3 regions of the Paenibacillus sp. FSL H3-0469 genome follow, and region 2 is predicted to be linked to each of the others. Evidence: riboswitches for the same ligand, from Rfam matches in the RefSeq annotation. Region 2 holds a riboswitch; each other region holds the start of a gene.
What was found. A riboswitch is a leader RNA that binds a small molecule or an ion and turns the genes downstream of it on or off. The one in region 2 is predicted to bind cyclic di-GMP.
Positions count from the first base shown of each region.

Region 1: it holds a riboswitch for cyclic di-GMP, as region 2 does, so the genes downstream of both, NSS83_RS21815 (anti-repressor SinI family protein) here and NSS83_RS25025 (PA14 domain-containing protein) in region 2, are expected to answer to the same signal.
Region 3: it holds a riboswitch for cyclic di-GMP, as region 2 does, so the genes downstream of both, NSS83_RS07750 (thiamine pyrophosphate-binding protein) here and NSS83_RS25025 (PA14 domain-containing protein) in region 2, are expected to answer to the same signal.

Region 1 covers NZ_CP150302.1:4,943,344-4,951,255, reverse strand. The annotation lists gene NSS83_RS21845 (aldo/keto reductase) at 1-38, shown strand, start outside; gene NSS83_RS21840 (hypothetical protein) at 782-2,098, shown strand; gene NSS83_RS21835 (signal peptidase I) at 2,100-2,702, shown strand; gene NSS83_RS21830 (TasA family protein) at 2,803-3,399, shown strand; gene NSS83_RS21825 (TasA family protein) at 3,439-4,029, shown strand; gene NSS83_RS21820 (helix-turn-helix domain-containing protein) at 4,292-4,624, shown strand; gene NSS83_RS21815 (anti-repressor SinI family protein) at 4,770-4,913, opposite strand; cyclic di-GMP riboswitch class I at 4,948-5,051, opposite strand; gene NSS83_RS21810 (2-oxoglutarate dehydrogenase E1 component) at 5,601-7,912, shown strand, end outside.
Region 2 covers NZ_CP150302.1:5,709,140-5,717,051, forward strand. The annotation lists gene NSS83_RS25010 (glycosyltransferase) at 1-503, shown strand, start outside; gene NSS83_RS25015 (UDP-glucose/GDP-mannose dehydrogenase family protein) at 508-1,848, shown strand; gene NSS83_RS25020 (sugar phosphate nucleotidyltransferase) at 2,715-4,088, shown strand; cyclic di-GMP riboswitch class I at 4,227-4,307, shown strand; gene NSS83_RS25025 (PA14 domain-containing protein) at 4,322-6,640, shown strand; gene NSS83_RS25030 (glycosyl hydrolase) at 6,832-7,912, shown strand, end outside.
Region 3 covers NZ_CP150302.1:1,743,963-1,751,874, reverse strand. The annotation lists gene NSS83_RS07775 (ATP-binding protein) at 1-772, shown strand, start outside; gene glpK (glycerol kinase GlpK) at 894-2,399, shown strand; gene NSS83_RS07765 (3-oxoacyl-[acyl-carrier-protein] synthase III C-terminal domain-containing protein) at 2,481-3,473, opposite strand; gene NSS83_RS07760 (hypothetical protein) at 3,613-3,963, opposite strand; gene NSS83_RS07755 (carboxymuconolactone decarboxylase family protein) at 4,115-4,495, opposite strand; gene NSS83_RS07750 (thiamine pyrophosphate-binding protein) at 4,547-6,190, opposite strand; cyclic di-GMP riboswitch class I at 6,307-6,403, opposite strand; gene NSS83_RS07745 (methyl-accepting chemotaxis protein) at 6,906-7,912, opposite strand, start outside.

The DNA.
Region 1 (7,912 bases), 770 kb from region 2:
AGCTGTACGTCACCTCGCGCGGGGAGAAGCTACCCTGAACTTGGATTTCACCAGAAATCACCTGATTGAACAGGTTCAGATTCGGCGAAACCGGACATTTTCATAAAACTAGCGGAGAGGGCTGTCCCAAAAGCGATGAATTGGTTGCTTGGGACAGCTCTTTATTGTGGAGTAGGATCAACGTAAGCACTTAGGTGGACGCTCCGCAAATAGAACGTTGTTCCAATCGCTGTTTAAGCGGTATACGAAACACCCAAATCATAAGAGAATATCATTTGAATTCTCTTCCCAAAAAAGAAAGCAGCGATTCTCCATTAACGGAAGAATCGCTGCTTTTGGGACAGCCCCTTCGTTTAGCCAACTGATGCAGCTGACTGATTGTATTCGCTTTTTCGCATACATTGAGCCCGATTACCTTCCTCATTTCCGCTCTCCCCCACTTTCGCCCCATTAAGGTGCACTTGTGCCCCTCATTTCCGCTAACCGCCCACTATCTGCGAACAACGCCTATTCACTTCATCTCCCCCTCATCTTTCTCTCACCTTTCTCCGCTCCTCCCACCCGTCCCGTTCGTTCTTTATAAAGAACATTTGTGAAAAACAGCGATAACCGCAGATACAGCGAGATATCGCACCCAATTCGTACTTTATTGCGAACATTCCGCTGAAATTAAGATTTTTCTTTTTCAAGCGGCGCAGTGTATGATTTGTTTACGATATCGTTCTTTATTAAGAACGAATATAACGAATAACTCATTAGCAAGTTGAGAGGGGGCTTAGCTATGTACCCCAGATCTGCCAAGCGGCGCAAACGAAAAACCAGGAGGCTCGGCCTGCGGATTCTGCAATCGGGTATGGCTGTCTCTGTGCTTCTGATCTACACCTCGGGCCAGATCGGCAGCACCTATGGAGAGTTCAACACCTCACAGGAGCAGATCAGCTCCATCGGGCTGTGCTCGGTATTCCCGGGTCAGATTGAACAGCTGTTGTCCGAATTCAGCGGGCACCTAAGCACCCTCATAGAGCTGAAATCTTCCCTTGGCAGCCATAGCATCAGTGGAGTGTATAACACCTCCTCAGCCGCTACCGGAGAGCTATCGCTTGCAGAGCTGGGTCAGGCTGCGGACGAACTCTCGTCTGAGCTCACTCAAGCTGGCAGCGAGATCGATCTGCTGGATAAGCAACTAAGCTTCAACGGGACGGTCTGGCAACAAATCCTGCAGGAAATTGGCTACGCAGCGGCCATCCTGCACAAGCTCGGAGGTTATATGGTGAATCTCGATCCTAACTGTCTGGAAATCCGTGATGCACAGTTCTTCGACCAGATTCAAGAGAGTCTTCATCAAAGCGGGATTCTGTCGGAGACGCTGGCGGAGACGTTAAGCGGAATTGTGCAATACCTCGGCTCGATTCATGATATCGGCGGATCCTTGCCTACCGGCAATCCCGACCGCATCTTACTCCGGCAGGATGACTACAGCTTCCCAGCCGAGGAGCCTATCCTCTCGTTCGTAACCAGCGCCTATCAGGCAGATTCGCAGGTCTCCCCCACGCTGCTGGCCGCGTACGAGCAGTTGAACACCGAATTAACGGCGTCCAAGGATACCCTGTCCTCCACAATCCACACCTTGCAGGAACGGCTGGCAGAAATCGCTGACGCCAAGACGGCCCTTGAGGACAAGGCGAAGGCACAGCAAGAGGAAGAGGAACGCCTGGCACTTGAAAAGACCGAGAAAGCCAGAGCGGAGGAAGCCGAACGGCTCGCCCTAGAGAAGCAGAAGGCTGCTGACGAAGCGCTGAAGCTGGAGCATGAACAAGCCCAGAACCAGCCGCCCGCAACCAGTCCTCCCGACAAAAGCCAGCCGGCAGAGGAGCCCGCTCCAACAGCTCCTGTACAGGACAATCCAGTCCCCACAGCTTCAGCAGCAGCAGAGGTTATTGCTCCAGTGGCCACGCCTGCGCCTGAGATTCTTTTACCGGTGGCAACTCCAGATCATGAACCAGGCAGCGTAATTCCAGGTACTGTCGTGGACGGCGGGCAGCCTTCTCCTACAGCTACACCGTCTCCACAATCCGACACCAGCAAAGGCGGCGAATAAGATGCGCATCCGAAAAATAGCCAATACGATCATCTCCACACTGATTCTGCTAGTGTTCCTGGTGCTGATCACAGCCGTTGTGATCTCCAAAGCCTCCGGCGGCGAGCCCTCCTTCTTCGGCTATCAGATCAAAACGGTATTGTCCGGCTCCATGGAGCCCGGCATCCAGACCGGTTCCATTGTAGCCATTAAGCCGGGCGGGGACATGACCCGTTTTCAGAAAGGCGATGTGATCACTTTTCTGAATCCCGATAATATTCTGATCACCCACCGCGTGGTCGATGCCGAGCTGAACAATGCACTGGGGGAAGCCAGCTACACCACCAAGGGCGACAATAATGATGCCGCCGACACAGCAGCCGTCAGCTCCACGAATGTAGTAGGTGAGTACACCGGTGTAACCGTACCCTATGTGGGCTATGCCATGAGCTTCGCAGTCTCCAAAGCCGGAAGCGTAGTGCTGATGATTATTCCCGGACTGCTGCTGCTCCTCTACGCGCTGTATTCTTCCTGGAAGGCCGTTGCGGCACTGGAAAAGAAAAATGTCTCCTCATCCGCAGCCAGCGCCGGCACCCCTGATACTTTGACTGACCTTGTACAATGACCGATTGTCCTCTCCCGTTTACGAAACGCGGAGCCACAATACAGCTTGCCGGAAGCACCGGCTATGCACCCAATAGACTCATTAAGAGAGGGATGAACAAATGAACGTCAAAAAAACATTAGGTCTCGGAGTTGTATCGGCAGCATTAGGCTTGACCCTGGTCGGCGGAGGCACCTTCGCTTACTTCAGCAGTACTTCTACTTCTTCATCTTCTTTTAACAACGGAACTTTATCACTTAAATCTGATCCCTCTGTCATTGTTAATCTCAGCAACCTCAAGCCGGGAGACAGCATCTTAAGAGATTTCAAGCTTATAAATGACGGGACGCTTAACATTCCCAAAGTGGTACTGCACACCTCATCGGCTATTACAGACGCTCTGGGAGACAACGGCTCCCATAATTTCAAGGATGATATTATTGTGACCTTCCTCGCGAACAAGGATAAGCAAGAATTGCCGCTCCTGGTCATCTCGCTGGCCGATCTGGAGAAAGAGAGTCCCGATCTCGTGGCCCGGGGAATTGTCGGAGCGATCTTAGGCGGAGAGAAATCCGGCATTAAAGCCGGTACCTCGGATAACCTGACTATCCAGTTTGCCTTCAAGGAAACCCTCCAGCCGCAGAACTATTATCAGGGCGATACGCTTGCGCTGACGCTGAATTTTGAAGCCAACCAGGAAAAAGGCAGTCTCAAATAATTTACCAACAAAACAAACCATTCGAGGAGGAAATCAATCATGGGTATCAAAAAAACATTGGGTCTTGGCGTAGCATCGGCAGCACTGGGCTTGTCTTTAATCGGCGGGGGCACCTTCGCTTACTTCAGCTCCACAGCCACAAGCACCGCAACCTTCGCCGCAGGTACGCTGAAGCTCGGCTCCTCCTTCAATACTCCGGTAGCGCTGACGAATCTGAAGCCGGGAGACTACACCGTCCGCACCTTTACCTTGTCCAATGACGGCACACTGGATATCAAATTCCTCAAGCTCGCTACCACATACACCGTAACCGATGCCAAGGGCGACAATGCGGGCCAGGATCTCGGAGACCACTTCAAGGTCAAGCTCCTGGATAATTCGTACACCGGCGGTTCACTAAGCGGTCATGTGCTGTCCGAGATCTCCCTGAAGGATCTGAAGAACACCCCAAGCTACGATCTCGTAGCAGCAGGTATCCTGCCGGGAGGGATTGCCGCAGCCGGTTCCAAGACCTTTAAGATCGCCTTCGAGTTCGTGGACAATACGCTCGATCAGAACATTTTTCAGGGTGACGGCTTAGCTCTGAACTGGACCTTCGATGCTCTTCAAGGAGTGGGAGAAGCCAAGTAGATCAGGAATCCATCAAGACAGCACATCCTTCCCCAACCGGGCCGGGTGTGCTATTTTCTTTTCTACAGGCTGCCGGCTCAATGATTTTGTCCGATTTGCGGTTTTTTGTTATACTGACAAGTGAAAACGGCTTTGCCGTCCCTCCTATGAACGGGCGGTGCCGTTTCCGCGAGAGAGATAGGGATACGGTATAGCGCGAAGCATATCACTTCTTATCTTTTACCAAAAAAGTACGGAGGGCGTTGTAATCGTGTCAGATACTATGGGAAGCCGCATCCACAAACTCCGGCTGGAGAAGGGCTATTCGCTATCCGAGCTTGCGGATAAGGCTGATGTGGCGAAATCATACCTCAGTAATGTGGAACGGAATATTCAATCCAACCCCTCCATTCAATTCATCGAAAAAATCGCTGACGCGCTTCAGGTATCCATTCATGCACTGCTGTATGGCGGATTGGCAGAGACGGAAGAACAGGCCCTGGACGGGGAATGGTTCCGGCTGGTTCAGGAGGCTATGGCCTCCGGTATAAGCAAACGTGAATTCAAGGAATTCCTCGATTACCAGAAATGGCGCATGGAACAAAAGGACAACTAAACACAGCATTGTATGTCACAGGGAAGACTCCGCACGGCAGGGAGGCCGCCTTCGGCGAAGGCATGCTTTCAAGCGGCATACAGAAAAGGCACAGCGTACCGGACGCTGTGCCTTTTCTGTATGTATCCGAACAATGATGACCGCCTTACATCGCCTGGAGCGCCTTCTCACTTAGAAACCGGCGGATCTCCTCCGCCGCGATCCCCGCCTGCTTGGCAGACATCAGCAAGTGCACCCATTCTAAATCCAGATCTACTGCCTGCAGCTCGTCATTCCCCTGGTTGGACATATCCAAGAAATCTCCTCCTAGAATTTTCGCGTCCCCAGGCAGTCCGGCCATCATAGTAGTATTGCTACTTTGTAGTATCTCTACTTTAGATCCGAGACTTTGTGCCCCTGTCTTTCGGCAGGTTTACCTTTAACTGGACCCTCTCCATCATGAAAGGATCTGGCAAGAATCGATGAAACCGTTCTCCGCAATAACATTATACAAGATCATGCGCGATTAGTGTGTCGTTTTCTGGAATTTTTTTATGATAAAATGTGAGGAAACTTAGCTGAAATTGCCAGCGTCTTGTATAAATATTTCCAGTCCCAAGTTCAAACCCTAGCTAATAGTTTAAATATACTAAAGGGAACTCTAACTGCTCCGCCTTACCGCTGCGCGCAACCTCGTATAGAGACAATTACCCATTTGTATAGATGACGGACTGTGATAGGAATTTATAGTTAGATAGCACTTAAGAATTAACAAAAGCAAAAGAAGCGGAGGGGAATTTTGCTTATTTATGATAGTTCCGTATGAATACTGTAATGAATCATGCCAAATTGCGAACGGATTGACCGAAAGTATGAATTGATTACCCCGCCGGAAAGTAGCACAATAAGGTGAGAATGAAACCGCAAACATTTGCAGCTCCGCCAAGTGGCACACTGGATGCCTCGCGTGGAGTTTATCCGTTAGGAGGACCTATTCATGGCAGTCAAAGAGCCCTATAACGACACAGTATGGAGCAAATATTACGGCCCCAACCTGGGCTACATCCAAGAAAGATATGAGCAATTTGTCAAGGACCCCTCTTCTGTTGAACAACATTACCGTGATCTCTTCACCGTATCCGGCCCCCCTCCGCTGGCACCCGATGCCGAGAGGGCTCCGAGCCCTGCCGTATCAGCAGATGCGCAGTGGCTCAAGAAGGCTGTTAAGGCCTCGAAGCTGATCGCCAATATTCGGATATACGGCCATATGGCCGCAGACATTGACCCGCTGGAGCGCAGCACGAACCCGATGGCCAAATGGCTGGAGCTGGAGACCTACGAGCTTACCCGCGAGGATCTTAATGCTCTGCCTGCTTCGCTGATCTGGGATAATGCCCCTGCGGATGTGCATACCGCGATGGATGCCGTCCACAGAATGCGCCAGGCCTATACCCAGACCATTGCCTACGAATTCGGGCATGTACATGATGAACGCGAGCTGCGCTGGCTCAACAGCCAGGCGGAATCGATGACCTCCCCTGCCCCGCTGAATAATACAGAGCGCAAAGAGCTGCTGAAGCGGCTGGTTCAGGTGGAGCACTTCGAGACCTTCCTGCACAAGACCTTCGTCGGCCAAAAGCGCTTCAGCCTGGAGGGCAATGATGCCCTCGTGCCGATGCTGGATGAGATTGTGCGGGCCGCCGCGCATGACGGCGCAGAGCATATCCTGATGGGCATGGCCCACCGCGGAAGACTTAATGTGCTGGCTCATATTCTGGGCAAGCCTTATGATATTATTTTCTCGGAATTCCATCACTCGCCGAACAAGGAGCTGTTCCCTTCGGAAGGCTCCATGGGCGTGACCTACGGCTGGAGCGGTGATGTGAAGTACCATCTCGGGGCTGACCGTGCCGTCCGCGAAGGCGAGACCGTTCGCACCCGGATCACGCTGGCCAATAACCCGAGCCATCTTGAATTCGTCAATCCTGTCGTCGAGGGCTTCACCCGCGCCGCACAGGAAGAGCGCAACGCTCCGGGACTGCCTAAGCTGAACACAAGCAAGGCTATGGCTGTGCTGATGCACGGCGATGCCGCCTTCCCTGGAGAGGGCATTGTCGCAGAGACGCTTAATATCGGCAAATTGCAGGGTTATCAGAATGGCGGTACTGTGCATATTATCGTCAATAACCGGATCGGCTTCACCACAGAGAGCGAGGATTCCCGCTCCACCCATTATGCCAGCGACCTGGCCAAAGGGTATGAAATTCCAATCGTGCATGTCAATGCCGATGACCCGGAAGCCTGTATTGCCGCAGTCCGTCTGGCCAGTGCTTACCGCCATATGTTCAAGAAGGACTTCCTGATTGATCTGATCGGCTACCGCCGCCACGGGCATAATGAAATGGATGATCCCGAGACAACCCAGCCGATTGTGTACGGCAAAGTGCGGAACCACCCTACGGTGTACCGCGCTTATGCTGAACGCCTGGAGCGTGAGAAGGTAATCACAGCGGATGATGTCAAGAACATGATTGCGGAGGCGGAGAGCGTCCTTCAGCAGGCCTTTGACCAGATGAAGGAAGGCAAACAGAAGAATGCGGAGTCCAAAACCGCCGTCGCGCTGGATAACGACAGTCCCCAGCAGCGTCCGACTGCCTTCCCGCTGGCCGGGCTGCAGGAGATTAACCGCGAGCTGCTGCGCGTACCGGCCGGCTTCAAGGTCTATCCGAAGCTGGAACGGATTCTGCAGCGCCGCAAGGATGCACTGAATGACGGCGAGCGGGTGGACTGGGCTCTGGCAGAGACGCTTGCCTTCGCTACCATCCTGAAGGATGGCACGCCGATCCGCCTCAGCGGGCAGGATTCACAGCGCGGTACCTTCGCCCACCGTCATCTGGTGCTGCATGACAGCGAGAACGGTGAACTCTATTCTCCGCTGCATCAGCTGAGTGATGCCGGCGCTTCATTCGGCGTCTACAACAGTCCGCTGTCCGAGGCCTCTGTCCTCGGCTTCGAATATGGTTATAATGTGTTCGCACCGGAGACCTTCGTTATCTGGGAGGCTCAATACGGCGACTTCGCCAATGCGGCTCAGGTCATTATCGACCAGTTCATTTCTGCCGGCCGCGCCAAGTGGACGCAGCGCAGCAATCTGACAATCCTGTTGCCTCACGGCTATGAAGGTCAAGGACCGGAGCACTCCAGCGCCAGAATGGAACGGTTCCTGCAGCTCTCCGCCGAGGAGAACTGGACTGTAGCCAACCTGACCAGCGCTGCGCAATATTTCCATCTGCTCCGCCGTCAGGCCGC
Region 2 (7,912 bases):
ATCTGATTGTCTCGCGGCTGGTCTCCTACAAGCGGATTGATCTGGCGGTGGAGGCGTTCAACCGTAACGGGCTTAAGCTGTATATTGTCGGGGACGGACCGGACCGTAAGCGTCTGGAAGGCATGGCCAAAGGGAATGTATCGTTTCTGGGCCGGCTGGAGGATGAGGAAGTCACAGGGCTGATGTCCCAGTGCCGGGCGTTTGTTTTTCCCGGGGAAGAGGATTTCGGCATCACGCCGCTGGAGGCGAATGCTGCTGGAAGACCGGTCATTGCCTATCAGGCCGGGGGAGCGCTGGACACGATTATTCCATACGTTAACGGCGTGTTTTTCCAGCACCAGGAAGTTGATGATTTGCTTAAGGCCATTGATGAGGTGGAGTCCTATGCGTGGGATATCGACCAGATTATGGGCCATGCACGCAAATTCGATGAGCAGGCGTTTATGGTTCAGTTCAAGCAGTATGTAGAACAGGCCTACGTCAATTTCCTAAAAGGAGGATGAAAGTATGAAACTCGCAGTGATTGGTACCGGCTATGTAGGACTTGTATCAGGCGTATGCTTTACCCTAAATGGAAATCATGTCATCTGTGTGGATAAGGATGAGGAGAAAATCAATAAGCTGAACCGGATGGAATCTCCCATCTATGAGCCGGGCATTGAGGCCCTGATCGAAATGAATCTGCGCGAGGGCCGGCTGAGCTTCTCGTCCGATCTTCAGGAGTCGGTCCGCCGCTCCGATATCGTCATTCTTGCCGTGGGTACACCTTCCTTGCCGGGCGGCGAAGCCGACCTGAGATATATTGAAGGAGCGGCTGCTGAGATTGCACAGGCGATGGAAGGCTACAAGATTATTATGACCAAGTCGACCGTCCCTGTTGGCACTAATGAGCGTATCCGCCAGCTGATCTCCTCCCTCACGAATCATCCCTTCGATATCGTCTCTGCGCCTGAATTCCTCCGTGAAGGCTCTGCCATCCGCGACACGCTTCATCCCGACCGGATCGTCATCGGACTGGATAATCCGGCCCTTGAGCCAACGATGCGCGAGCTTCATCAGGGCTTCACAGAGAATGTATTCGTCACGGATATCCGCAGCGCCGAGATGATCAAATATGCCTCGAATGCTTTTCTGGCGACAAAGATCTCCTTCATTAATGAGATTGCCAACATTTGCGAAAAGGTAGGAGCAGATGTCACCGAAGTCGCAGGCGGCATGGGGATGGACCAGAGAATCGGTTCGACCTTCCTGCAGGCCGGTATCGGTTATGGCGGCTCCTGCTTCCCGAAGGACACCAATGCGTTGATCCAGATTGCCGGTAACGTGGATTATGAGTTCAAGCTGCTCAAATCCGTCGTTGAAGTCAATAAAGGCCAGCGCTTCATGATTATCTCCAAGCTGCATGAATCGCTTGGCAGCCTGCGCGGCGCGGTCATCGGCATCTGGGGGCTTGCCTTCAAGCCCAATACCGATGATGTCCGCGAGGCCCCGGCCCGTGAGATTGTTGAGGCGCTGGTAGCCGAAGGCGCCATCGTGAAGCTGTATGATCCGATTGCGGCCGATAACTTCCGCAAGGAATACGATCACCCGCAGCTCCGCTGGTGCGGACTGGCGGAAGAGGCTGCCGAGGGCAGCGATGCTGTCTGCCTGCTGACCGACTGGAGCCAGTTCAAGGAGATCAACCTGCACCAGCTCGCCGGAACCATGCGCCGCCAGGTGCTGATCGACGGCCGCAACGTCTATAGCAAAGAGCAAATCGAAGGCACCGGCCTCGAGTACATCTCTGTCGGCCGCCCGCAGATGGGCGGGCTTAGCGGATTCTCCGCCAGCGTGGCTGGCGCGGTGTAAGGCCGGCTCAGCCTTGCTGAACGCGCCACGCCGGGGGTGGTCTGCGCGGTGAAATAAGAGGTATAAATCCCCTTGAATGCGCCGAAAGTGGGCTGCGCGGTGAAAAGAGAGGGATAAATCCCCTTGAATGCGCCGGAAGTGGGCTGCGCGTTGAAAAGAGAGGGATAAATCCCCTTTAATGCGCCGGAAGTGGGCTGTGCGTTGAAAAGAGAGGTATAAATCCCCTTTAATGCGCCGGAAGTGGGCTGCATGGTGAAATGAAGAGCATTAGTGCCCCTGATTTCTCGAATGTTGGCTAAATGAGCAAATGAAGAGCACAAGTGCCTGTACTTAAACTAACCAGCTTCTGCCGCCGCAAACTTATGCGGCGAGCCCTTGGCACAAGAGTCTTGAATTCCGGTCTTGAATTCCATTGTCTTGGATTCTCTTGTCCTATACTCTTGTTCTTTCCAGCCGCTAACTCAGCGGTGACGCCTTGGAACAAGCGGCACTTAAGAGTCTTTGAGCCTCTGAGCCTTTGAATCTTTCGCCGCTGGAACAATATAGCGGCAGCCCGGCCCCCTTGCCGCTACAACAAGCGGCAATACCCGGATCTTTAGCCGGGAGCTTCGCCTGCGGGCGAAGCGGATATAAAAAGTAAAGCCGGTTATGAAATGGAGTGGAGAGGAATTTTGGAGCTGTAGGAGCGTTAGCGTCCGCCTTTGTCTCCGGATGTTATCTGCTGCAAGCAATATAATCAACAACATCTGGAGACAACAGCGGCCGTAAGCCCAAAATTCCTTGCAGCGACCCTCATAACAGGCGGGATTTTAACACACAGCCGAAATAAGAAATACCCAATAACAATACGATACGGAGGGTTCACTATGAAACTAGTACTTCTATCAGGCGGCTCCGGCAAGCGGCTCTGGCCGTTGTCCAATGATTCACGCTCCAAGCAATTTCTGAAGGTACTGGCAAGTCCGGCAGGTGAACCGGAATCAATGGTACAACGGGTATGGAGACAGCTGGAGGAGAACGGCATGGCCGGGTCCTCTTATCTGGCGACCGGACGCAGCCAGGTGGAGATGATCCAGAGTCAGCTCGGCAGCGAGGTGCCGATCATCGTGGAGCCGGAGCGGCGGGATACCTTCCCGGCCATTGCGCTGACGGCGGCCTATTTGTATTCCATCGCGGGGGTGTCTCCAAGCGAGACCGTGGCGATTCTGCCGGTGGACCCATACGTGGAATCCTCCTTTTTCGAAACGGTGCTGCAGCTGGAGAACACCATGCTGGTGAGCGGGGCGAACCTGGCGTTGATGGGCGTAGTTCCCGAGCATGCTTCGGAGAAATACGGCTACATTATTCCAACCGGCGCAGATGCGGGAGCGAATGGTTATCTGCAGGTCAGCCACTTTCAGGAGAAGCCGGACCGTGTGCAGGCCGAGGAGCTGATCAGCCAAGGCGCGCTCTGGAACTGCGGGGTGTTCGCCTTCCGTCTGGGTTACCTGCTGGATATCCTGCAGCGCAAAGGATTGCCGCTGAATTACGAGGAGCTGCAGAAGCAGTATAAGCTGCTGTCGTCCATCAGCTTCGATTATGAAGTGGTGGAGAAAGAGGAGAACATCGTCGTGCAGCCGTACGCCGGATTCTGGAAGGACCTGGGTACCTGGAACACCCTTACCGAAGAAATGAGCAGCAACCATGTCGGTAAAGGCTTCGTAACAGCAGACTCCGAAGGCACCTGTCTCATTAACGAGCTGGATATTCCGATTACCGTGATCGGGGCGAAGGATCTGATTATCGCCGCCAGCCCGGACGGTATTCTGGTGACGCACAAGACCGAGAGTCCGCGGATCAAGGAAGTGCTGAAGTCTTTTGAACAAAGACCGATGTACGAGGAACGCCGCTGGGGTCATTACAAGGTGATAGATTATGTGAAATATGATGAGGGCAACGAGGTGCTGACCAAGCGGATTTTCATCAATGAGGGTAAAAATATCAGCTATCAGCTGCATCACAAACGCAGTGAAATCTGGACCTTCGTCAGCGGGGAAGCCAGTATTGTCATCAATGAGAAGATGCATACGGTGAAGGCGGGAGATGTGGTGCGGATACCGGAAGGGACCAAGCATGCCATTCTTGCTCTTACCGATGTGGAGTTCATTGAGGTGCAGACGGGGTCGGAGCTGGTAGAGGAAGATAATATCCGTATTACTCTGGACTGGGAGGATATAGCGCTACATCAGTTCATTTCGTAGGTCTAACTTATCTATTTAACCATTTGTTACAGAATCAAAACAGGTACTCGGAACTATTTATTCGGAAAAATTCGCGTTTGCTCTACAAAAAAATTGCATAAAGACGATAATTTACGGTAAGAGGGATTGATCCTTCCAAAACGACAAAGGCAAACCTGATCGAAAGACAGGGACGCAAAGCTATAGGGCCTTCGCAAGAGTGGCAGCCTGGCTACCGAAAGGAAGAGAATATTGTGAAAACTTACCGTAAGTCTCGTTTGCTCTGCGCTGTGCTGTCGCTGGCCGTGGTATTGTCTGCTGTACCTGTGGGACTGGGAATCGCCCCTTCCACCGTCAAGGCTGCCTCCTCTGAAGGAGCGCCGGTGAACCCTAACGCCTCAGCGGAGGCGGTCAAGCTGCTGAATAATCTGTATGGTATCTCGGGAAATGGAATCATTACAGGCCAGCATGACTATTTCGAGAGTCCGGATGAGCTGAGCAACAAGCTGAAGGGAACAAGCGGACAATACGCAGCACTGCATGGTTATGAGCTGGGAGCAATCGGTGGGCAGAGTGAGAGCGGAGTAGCTGCACAACGCAAAAATATCGTCTGGAGTGCGACGAACTGGTCCAGAGCGGGCGGCATTGTCGCCATGACCTTTCACCAGAATCTGCCGGGCACCAAGTACGAATGGTCCAATGTGCAGAAGTCAATCACCCAGGCGCAATTTAACAAATACGTAACCCCCGGAACGCCAGAGTATAATGCTCTGATCACCGATTTGGATAAAGTAGCTGTCTCTCTGAAAAGCCTGCGGGATGCTAAGGTTCCGATCCTCTGGAGACCTTACCACGAAATGAACGGCGGCTGGTTCTGGTGGGGGAAGAAAGATAATTTTACATCCCTGTGGAATATTATGTATGACCGGTTCGTGAACGTTCATCAGTTAAATAATCTGCTCTGGGTATGGAACCCGAATGCGCCTAATGCAAACTCCGATCCCTATCCGCGGACTTATCCGGGTGCGGACAGAGTGGATGTGCTGGCAGCAGATATATATAATAACGACTACTCCAATAAATATCATGATGATCTGACCAGTCTGGCTGGCGGCAAACCGATCGGCATCGGCGAGAATGGTGAAATGCCGAACATCTCGAAGCTGAAGCTGAATCAGCAGAATTACGTGTTTATGATGAACTGGGGCAAGATGCTCTACGAGAATAACAGCACAGCTACGATCAAGAATTTTATGAATGACAGCTACACACTGACCCGTGACCAATATAAGGCCTGGTCTGCTCCGGCGGCGGCTCCTAAGCCAACCGCAACGCCGACGCCTACAGCAACGCCGACGCCGACACCGACACCGACGCCAACCGCAACGCCGACACCGGCGCCAACCGCAACACCGGCGCCAACCGTTGCGCCGAAGCCGGTCCCAACCTCCGGTGATCCGGAGAGTAAGCCTGCCCAGAATGGCTTGCTTGGAGAATACTTCAAGAACATGACGCTCTCGGGAACACCGGTTATGGTCCGTAACGATGATGTCATCAGCTTCAATTGGCGTCAGAGTACTCCTAATGCCGCACTCGGCGTAGATTACTTCTCGATCCGCTGGACCGGCCAGATTAAGCCGGCTTACAGTGAGAGCTATCAGTTCTATACTACATCGGATGACGGTATCCGCTTGTGGGTGAACGGTACAGCCGTCATTGACAGCTGGGTTAAGCAGAGCGGAACGGCCCGCACAGGAACCATAGCCTTGACTGCCGGGCAACTATACGATATCAAGGTAGAGTATTACGAGAATGCAGGCGATGCGAATGTCCATCTGATGTGGCAGAGCCCCAGCCAGGTGAAGGGAACCGTACCTTCAAGTGCACTTTTCTCCAGAGCAGGCAACACATCCATACCTGCTCCGGCTGCAACAGCAGTACCGACAACGGTACCAGCAGCGACAGCAGTGCCAGCACCGACAGCAACGCCGGCACCAGTAACGACACCAATGCCAACACCAGCACCAACACTGACGCCAGCACCGACACCAGTGCCTACGCCAACGCCGACAGCGGCTCCTGTTCCCGTTCCTTCTCCTACAGCAACACCGGTGGATCTGCCGGTAGAAGTCCCTGCTGCCAATGGGTTGTACGCGGAATACTTCAATAACATGACGCTATCGGGCGAACCCGCTGCAGTGCGCACCGATGCGGTGCTTGATTTCAACTGGCGCCAAGGCTCGCCGGATGCCGCTATCGGCGTAGACTTCTTCTCTGTCCGCTGGAGTGGCAAGATTAAGCCGCTGTACACAGAGACGTATCAGATTTATACCCATTCTGATGACGGTATCCGCGTACGGGTGAACGGTGAGCTTGTGATTGACAGCTGGGTGAAGCAGAGCGGCACCGAACGCATGGGCAGCATCAGCCTGACCGCAGGCGAGCTGTATGATATTCAGGTAGAGTATTATGAGAATCAAGGGGATGCAAAAGCGCGGCTAATGTGGCAGAGTCCGAGCCAAGCCAAAGGTACCGTTCCGGCAAGCGCGCTGTTCCTCCCGTCCGCTTCCTAAGCTCATAAGGTCCGCAGCTGTGTTCATCATTGGCGCTGTTACTGGTTAAGACGTTACAATTATAAATCCTGTAAGCCACTCTTAATGGCCCTGCTTACCAGCAGGGCTACTAAGCTATAGAAAGGCAGATAATCCGGGAGGCTTAACCTCCGGGGCCTGCCTGAGAGTGTGGCTGGAGAAAGGAGATTACATTGAACACTTACCGTAAGTACAGGCTATATACAACTATTTTTCCTCTAATCCTTATCCTTTCATTACTTCCATGGGGGGAAGGGCGCAGTCTGCCCGCAGCCGCCAAGGTTACGGCACCTGCCGCCCCCGCTCCCATAAAGCCCATTAATCCTTCGGCCTCCAAGGAGGCTTCCGCACTGTTAAGCTATCTTAGTAATCTTAGCGGCAAGGGGATGATATCCGGCCAGCATGATTACCTGGAGAGCCCCGATGAATTCAATAATAAGCTCCGCACAACAAGCGGCCGCTATGCCGTTCTGCATGGCTATGAGCTGGGAGCCATAGGCAACCAGTCTAAGGAGACCATTGCCAGACAGCGTCAGGCTGTCGTGGACAGCGCCATACGATGGCATGAGGGCGGCGGCATTGTCGCCATGACCTTCCATCAGAATCTGCCGGGAACCGCGCCGGTATGGACCAATGTGCAGAAGCCGCTTAGCCAGGATCAATTCAAGCAGTACGTCACTCCCGGAACGCCGCAGTATAAGGCTTTGGTTGCTGAGCTGGATGAAGTGGCCAAGTATCTGGGTGAGCTGCGCGATGCCGGAGTTCCGGTGTTATGGCGGCCCTATCATGAAATGAACGGCGGCTGGTTCTGGTGGGGGCAGAAGGATGACTTTGCGAAGCTCTGGGACCTGGTCTATGACCGCATGGTGAAGACGCATAAGCTGAACAATCTGCTGTGGGTGTGGAATCCGAATGCCCCCAACAAGTCGTCTGAGCCGTATGCCGCCTATTTTCCCGGCACCGCCAAGGTGGATATTCTGGCCGCCGACATTTACGACAATGATTTCAAGCAGTCTTATTATGACAGCCTCCTGAAGCTTGCAGGCGGCAAACCAATAGGCATCGGGGAGAGCGGAGAGCTTCCAGACCCTGTCATCATGTCTCAAAAACAAAGCAAATGGGTATATACGATGACATGGGGCAAGATGCTGGTGGAGAATAATCCGCCCGTAAAAATCCAAAGCTTCATGAATCATAAATACACGGTATCGCGGGAGGACTATAAGCTCGCGGTGGGTACCAAAACGCATGCGG
Region 3 (7,912 bases), 3.8 Mb from region 2:
TTCCGAAGATCATCTGCGCGGCGCCGTTGCTGTTCTGCGTGATGTGACGGAAGAGGTGCGACTGGAGAAGATGCGGCGTGATTTCGTGGCGAATGTATCCCATGAGATCCGCACCCCGCTCTCGATGATGCAGGGCTATAGTGAAGCGCTGCTGGACGGAATGGCCTCCTCACCGGAGGAGAGCAGTGAGCTGGTTCAGGTTATTCATGATGAATCCTTGCGTATGGGCCGTCTGGTGAAGGATCTGCTGGACTTGGCACGAATGGAAGCAGGGCATACGGATATGCTTAAAGCTCAGGTCGATGTGGGAGAATTGTTGGAGCGGGTGTACCGCAAATTCTCCGTCAGAGCCAAGGAGCGGGATATTATGCTTGAACTGAAGCGGCCGGAGCAGAAGCTGCTGCTGGGGGCTGCCGATGAAGACAAGCTGGAGCAGGTGCTGACCAATCTGCTGGATAATGCCTTCCGCCATACTCCGGCTGACCGGAGAATCTCCATTCTGGCAGGCACAGTAGTACTGGAAGGCAGAAGTCTGGTGGAGATCGCGATCAGAGACCAGGGGGCCGGAATCAATCCCGAGGATCTGCCGTTCATCTTCGAACGCTTCTACAAAGCCGATAAAGCCCGCCTGCGCGGAGAATCGGGCGGTACGGGGCTGGGGCTGGCGATCGTGAAGAATATCGTCGAATCGCATCACGGCAGTATTTATGCCTCCAGCAAGCTAGGAGAAGGCACCACATTTACCCTGCGGCTTCCTGTCGAAAAACAGTAAACCAAGACCATGCATGACAGCGCCTCTGAGAGCAGAGGTGCTTTTTGTTGAAATCACCACATTAATATTGTTCATCGTGAAACATATATTTCAAGCTAAGGCTTGCAGGAGGCTGGGCATTATGATCTTATCCTTGGACCAAGGTACTACCAGCTCACGGGCAATTCTCTTTGATGCAGAGGCGGAAGTGATCTCGCAGGGGCAATATGAGATCAAGCAATCCTTTCCCCGCCCGGGCTGGGTTGAGCATGACCCGGAGCAGATCTGGGAGAGTCAGCTTGCAGCAGCCAGAGATGCCATTGCAGCAAGCTCCGAACCGGCTGATCACATAACGGCTATCGGCATTACCAACCAGCGGGAGACGGCACTCATCTGGGATAAAATTACAGGCGAGCCGATCTATCCGGCAATTGTCTGGCAGGACCGGCGGACAGCAGATCAATGTGAGGAGCTGAAGTCACGCGGGATGGCCGGAGTCATTGCGGACAAGACGGGGCTGGTCATTGACGCGTATTTCTCGGCGACTAAGCTGGCGTGGATTCTGGATCATGTACCGGGAGCAAGAGACCGGGCAGCCAAGGGAGAGCTCTTGGCAGGGACAATAGACACCTGGCTGATCTGGAAGCTGACCGGAGGCGCTGTTCACGCTACAGACGTTACTAATGCTTCAAGAACGATGATGTATAACCTGCATGAGCGTCAGTGGGATGAAGAGCTGATGGACATGCTGCGTATTCCGCCGTCCATTCTGCCGGAGGTGAGGATGTCGGGCGGAGATTTCGGGTTCTGTAACCAGCAGTGGTTCGGTCTGGAGATTCCTATCCGGTCGGTGCTGGGAGATCAGCAGGCAGCACTCTTTGGCCATACCTGCCTGGAAGCCGGCAGTGCCAAGAATACCTATGGAACAGGCTGCTTCATCCTCATGAATACTGGCACTGAAGCTGTGGCATCCAGTCACGGCCTGTTGACCACGGTAGCCTGGGGCATGGGCGATGATCTCTATTATGCTCTGGAGGGCAGTGTGTTCGTAGCTGGAGCGGCTGTACAGTGGCTGCAAGAGGGGCTGGGGCTGATTGTTGCGCCCGCTGACTCGGAAGAGAAGGCCAGCGAAGTGGATGAGAGTGAAGGGGTTGTGGTGGTACCGGCCTTTACCGGACTGGGTGCGCCTTACTGGGATATGTATGCGCGTGGCGCCATATTCGGCTTGACGCGGGGCACCACCTCTGCCCACCTGGTAAGGGCGACGCTGGAATCCCTGGCCTTCCAGTCCCGTGATGTCATCGATGCCATGCAGAAGGACGCCGGCATGCCGCTCACCGGCCTGAGAGTGGACGGGGGGGCGGTGCGCAACAATCTGCTAATGCAGTTCCAGGCCGATATTCTGGGCAGCGAGGTGACACGTACAACCTATGCCGAGACTACGGCACTTGGTGCTGCGCTGCTCGCCGGACTCACCTCCGGGGTATGGACCCGTGAGCAGCTGGAGAGCTTCAACACCGCTGAGAAGGTATTCTCGCCGCAGATGGAGCCTGAAGAGCGGGAACGCAGATACCGCGCCTGGCAGGATGCTGTGTCGCGTACGATGGGCTGGGAGAAGCATGAGAGCAAGCACGAAGGCAGACTTTAAATATAAGAACAAAAACGGCCCGCAGGCAGAGACTCTGCTGCGGGCCGTTTTTTTAACGCTGGAACAATATGAACAGTATGATTAGTACTCCATTACAAATGCGACATTCTGCCATCCGGCGCCAACGGTCCAGAACAGGACCTTGTCTCCGCGTTCAAGCTGCCCGGTAGTGACGGCTTTGTGAAGGGCGATGAACGGGCTGCTGGTCGAGGTATAGCCGAACTCATCGCCTATGTAGACTGCGGCCTCAGGGTTAATGCCGGTTTTGCCGGAGACAGCCTGGATGTTCGGAAGAGACAGCTGTGAGAAGCAGGCGGCCTTAACCGATTCAGGGGCAATCCCGTTGTTGCTCAGCAGAATGTTAATCGATTCGGAAGCAGCGTCCACGCAGATGGAATCATCGAACGGAATGAACTTCACATTGAACTCTCCTGCGGCAACACCGGTGCGTCCGAGCTTAGCCAGGCCTTCTGCCGGGAACAGAGAGTTGCCGTACACACAGGTGTCTGTCTGGTAGATAGAGTCAATGAAGCCGACCGAATGCTCATCGCGCTCCAGAATGACCGCCGCAGCGGCATCACCGAAGTTCGCGTAATATACCGGATCATTCTTGTCCGCATGAGGCGCCACGTAATCAGAGCCGATGACCAGAGCGCGGCGGATTCTCGGGTTCGCCATCATCTGGCGGCTGACCTGCTCAACGGAGGCGGTCATTCCGGCACAGTTGGCATTGCTGTCAATACAGATGGTATGCGAAGCCCCGTTAATCAGGCGGTGAATCATCAATGAGTTCGTAGGAAATATATATTCAGGGGTCTGGCTTGCATAAGCGATCAGGTCAATGTCAGGGCCGGTAAGACCGGTCTTCTCCAGAACATTACTTGCGGCTTCAAAAGCCATTGTCAGGGAGTTCTCATCCGGGCTGTCGATGCTGTAGCGGTTTTCACGGCCCAGAGTAGCCAGCAGTCCGCGGATATCAATACCTTTGTCATCAAAATGCTGAATGAAAAACTCATTGCCGATTCTTTTGTCTGGATGGTAGATATCAATGTCCTTAATGCGAATCCCCGCCATAGTACAGACCTCCTAAAGTTTTGTTAGCTATACTTCTCACGAATCTGCTTCTTACAAAACTCTCTTCCGGCGTTAGCAGCCAGAACAATGAATGAATATGTGCGTTTCATGCTGCGGATTTTAGTTTAAATTGTAATTGTTAAGCTTGTACGGTTGAAGTGATCTCCAGGTTCTCAAGTCCGGCTTTGCGGCCCAGACGTGCCAGCTGCATTTTGAGGATCGGGTTATTTTCAAGGGTAAGACTCACTTTCTGGAAGCCGTCAGCCTTGAACATGATGAAGCAGCCTTCAAGCAGCGGTACAACATCAGGAGCCGTTACATTCAACTTGCGGCAGTCGATCTCTAATGCATATTCAGCAGGGCTGATCGGGTTAATGGTCTGCTGGTAAGCCTGTATAGATTTGAGCCCGTCCTCGTTAGAAAAAGTTCCCTCCAGCTCAATATTGATTACTTTCTTCGCAGTGTCTGTCTTCAAAATAAATTGTCCCATGTTGATCTCTCCCTAAGTGTAATTTGTAATACCTCCAAAACCTCATTTCTGCGACTCTATTCGACAAAATCGCAATTGGATTTGGGATATTTTGCCTTCATTATAACCAGATCATACTGAAATGTGCAATCAAAAGTCGAAAATTGTAGATTTATGAAGATTTTTCTTTGATCTCCTCCAGGGTATCCAGCAGCACATTAAAGGCTGAAATCACCCGGGGGGCACCGACGCAAGGAGTTAGATGCAGCAGCACCCCCTTGATCTGCTCGATGGTCATGCCAACGCGGAGCGCCATTACATAATGAACCCCTAACTGCTCATATTGCCCCATCGTAATCAGAGACGAGATCACCGCGATCTCTTTCCAGTCAGAGCCAATTGTGGTCCGCTGAAAAATATCACCATAGGCGTTGCCCATGATATACTCGGCTAATTCCGGGAAATGCTCTTTGATCGGAGCCAGGGCTTTGGCCCCGTAATCTCCTGAGAGATCAGTGAAATGATCGAGTCCGCTGTTCATGTTCTGCTTCATGCTTTTGACCTCCTGACAGTAGGTTAGAAAATGTGTGCGAATACGGCTTCCTTACGTAAGATCCAGCGTGCGGTGAGCCGTGGGAGGCATCTCATCACGGTCAGTCAGCAGCTCAATGACAGAGGTCTTGTTAAGCGCGATAGCCTCGCGGATTGCGGCGGCGAACTCCTCCTGCGTCTCACAGCGGAAGCCGGCTGCTCCCAATGATTCGGCGAATTTCACAGCATCCATCGGAACCTCGAAGATCGTACCGTCAATCCGGCCGGTCGTTTTCTCCATGCCCTTGAGCGCCATATCCAGCTGCATATTGTTCACCACGATGAAAATCACCGGAATATCCTTGCAAACGGCCGTGTTTATTTCAGCACCGAGCATCATAAAACAGCCGTCACCGGTTATACAGAAGACGGTCTCTCCGGGAGAGGCAGTCTTGGCGCCGATGGCCATGCCAATTGAATTGCCCATGCAGGCAAAGTAGGCATCAAATATGAAGCTGCCGGGCCTGCGGACATTGAACCATTTCACAGCATTGAACCCATGGCTGCCGTCATCTACGAACACGCTGCTGTTGTAGGGGATTTGTTCGCTCATCGTGCTCATTACCGAAGCCAGAGATAGTCCCGCCAGCACGGGCAGCTCGTCATTGTAATCATTGGAAATATTAATTTCATGCTTGGTGACCGCAGAGGGGTCCAGCTTCTGAAGATACAGTGCCAGGTTGTCCCTTAAGTCTCCGCCGACAGCGATGGTGGATGAGGTGAGTATTTTGCCGACAAAGGTTGGATCTACATCGAACTGGATCAGCTGCTGCGGATGATTCTCCGGCTTCAGGTTACAGATAGTCATATCGCTGAGACGGGAGCCCAGAACAATGAACAGGTCGCTGTTGTTCAGCAATTCATCGCCGTGCGGGGAGCCGCCGACGCCGACAGGACCGTGGTAGAGCGGGTGATCATAAGCTATGGCGCCTTTGCCGCCTGGAGAGGTGACTACAGGAATGTTGAAGGTTTCGGCCAGCTGCACCAGTTCCTGATGGGCCCCGGAGCGGTTGACGCCTTTACCGGCAATGATCAGAGGGCTGACGGATTGATTAATCGCCGAGATGACCCGGTCATAGTTCTGATAACTGACTAGTCCCTCGCGCTCCGGCAGAACAATCCGGCATTCCGCGAGCCGCTCTGTCTGCACATCAAACGGAATGCAGAGATGGACCGGACCTTTCCGGTCACCGAGGGCGATGGATAGGGCATGGTTGAAAATCGTGCTGAAGTGATCGCCGCGTTCAACAAGCTTGCTGAAGAGGGTGGCCGGCCGGAACATATCCGCCAAATCAGCCAGATAAGAAGTGGAATCCTGGCATTGGGGAATGCCCAGCTCCTTGATGGACTGATGGCCGGTGATGAAGAGGACGGGAAGATTATTGGCCTTGGCATGCGCTGCAGCGGTGAGAAGATTCGTTCCGCCCGGACCGGAAGTGCCGAAGGCTACCCCGAGGCTGCCGGTCTTCAGAGCATAACCGCCAGCGGCGAAGCCGGAGCTGGATTCGTGCCGGCCGGGGATGAACTCTATGCCGTAGTCAACCATTTTCAAAGCGATGGGGCAAATAGATTTGCCTATGATTCCAAAAGAATGAGTGACTCCCAGATTGTGCAATGCTTCCGCCATATAATCTGCAACTGTCTTCAGAACATCCACCCCGCATGTTGTTATTTGTATAAGTCAGCAATAGAAAACCTGTACTCAATATTGGAGCACAGGTCTGTTGCACGAATCACCATAATCAAACGCGAAACCTAAGGCGTTCACAGTTTTTCAGCAACCTGGCTGTCATGATCCCACTTCAGAAATGAGACTGTAGATCCATGGCTTTGCGTCATTCCCTTTCGGTGAATTTTGCCGGTATGCGGTTATAAATCAATCTTTGGAGAATTTTCCTTTACAATATATTCCTAGCTCCTCTTTTGTCAATAACCCCAGTGAGAAGAAACTCGGAATTTGGCGAATATTCAGGAGTTGAAATGGCTAAATATTTGGAATTTCAAACTTTTGAAAATGGTTGTCCCTGGAAGACTAAAGTCTTAAAATGCAAATGAAAATTTCGGGCCCTTATTATGGAGAGTAAGCATAAAGACTCATTACAATCCTGAGGTACTGCAAAATGTTAAGAATTCGCTAGATATACAGCATTGCAAAATTAAATGATAGGACTTAAGTAACGGATATGTGAGCTGTTGACTTATAGACAAGCTATGACAATAGAACGACTATAGTAAAGAAGTGCAAAACACATTTTTTACCCTTATGCACAATTTCAACAATTTGTGAATATTACATAACAATCTGATTTTTGCATAGAAAAAGAGACACCACCCGCAGTATTTCCGCAGGCGCGTGTCTCATTGTGCCGGAGCTAGAATTTGAAAATATGAATTGTTTTTTGCAGGTTGAAGACTGCGGAGGTCATCTTCTCTGTCTCCTCAGCCACGGATTGCAGCGCGTGAATCTGTTCGTTCATCGCTGCGGATACCTCTTCGGTCCCTGCGGCGGTCTCCTGGGTAATGGCTGAGATATTCTCGATTGCCCCGGAGATCTTGAGTGCGCTCTCCAGCATAAGGTCACTCTCTGCGGAGAAGGAAGCGATCTGCTCGGTTATGTATTGGACACTATGCACAATTTGAGCAAAGATGTTAGCCGTTTCTGTTATCATCTCATTCTGTACCTGAACTACCTCTTCGTTAATGGCGATATTATCGATGGCCTGCTTGATATCCGCTTCAATGCTGCGGACCAGTCCGAACACCTCTTTGGTGGAAGCGGTGGATTCCTCGGCCAGCTTACGGACCTCCTGGGCAACAACTGCGAATCCCCGGCCATGCTCGCCTGCGCGGGCAGCTTCAATAGAGGCATTGAGCGACAGCAGATTAGTCTGTTCGGCAATTTCGGTAATCGTCTTGGTTATCATCGTAATGCCGCGTGCGTTCTGCGATAGGGCTTCAATCGTATCCGCCACCTTCTGGGTAGCCTGGATGTTCTTGCGCATGCCTTCGGCTTGGGTATCCACCGATTGCCGTCCCTGTTCTACCAATTCCAGCGTATGTACAGACCTTCTATTCATTTCCTTGGTGGAATTCGTATAATTGGAGACCTTGATTTCGATATCCTTGATCGATTCGGTCATATCAGCGATATCCACCGAGATTTCGTTAGCACCTAGAGCCAGTTCATTGGAGGAGGAGGCCACCTGAGCCATTACAAACTTCAGGTTCTGATTCTTGTCTTCAATCCCGCGGCTGGCGTCCATAACCTGACGGGTAATCTGTGAGGCATCGGTGAGGATTTTTTTGAGCTTGTCAATCATGGTGTTGAAGGAGCGGCTAATGTCGCCCATGGAGCCATTCTCGTCGGCACGGCTGGTGA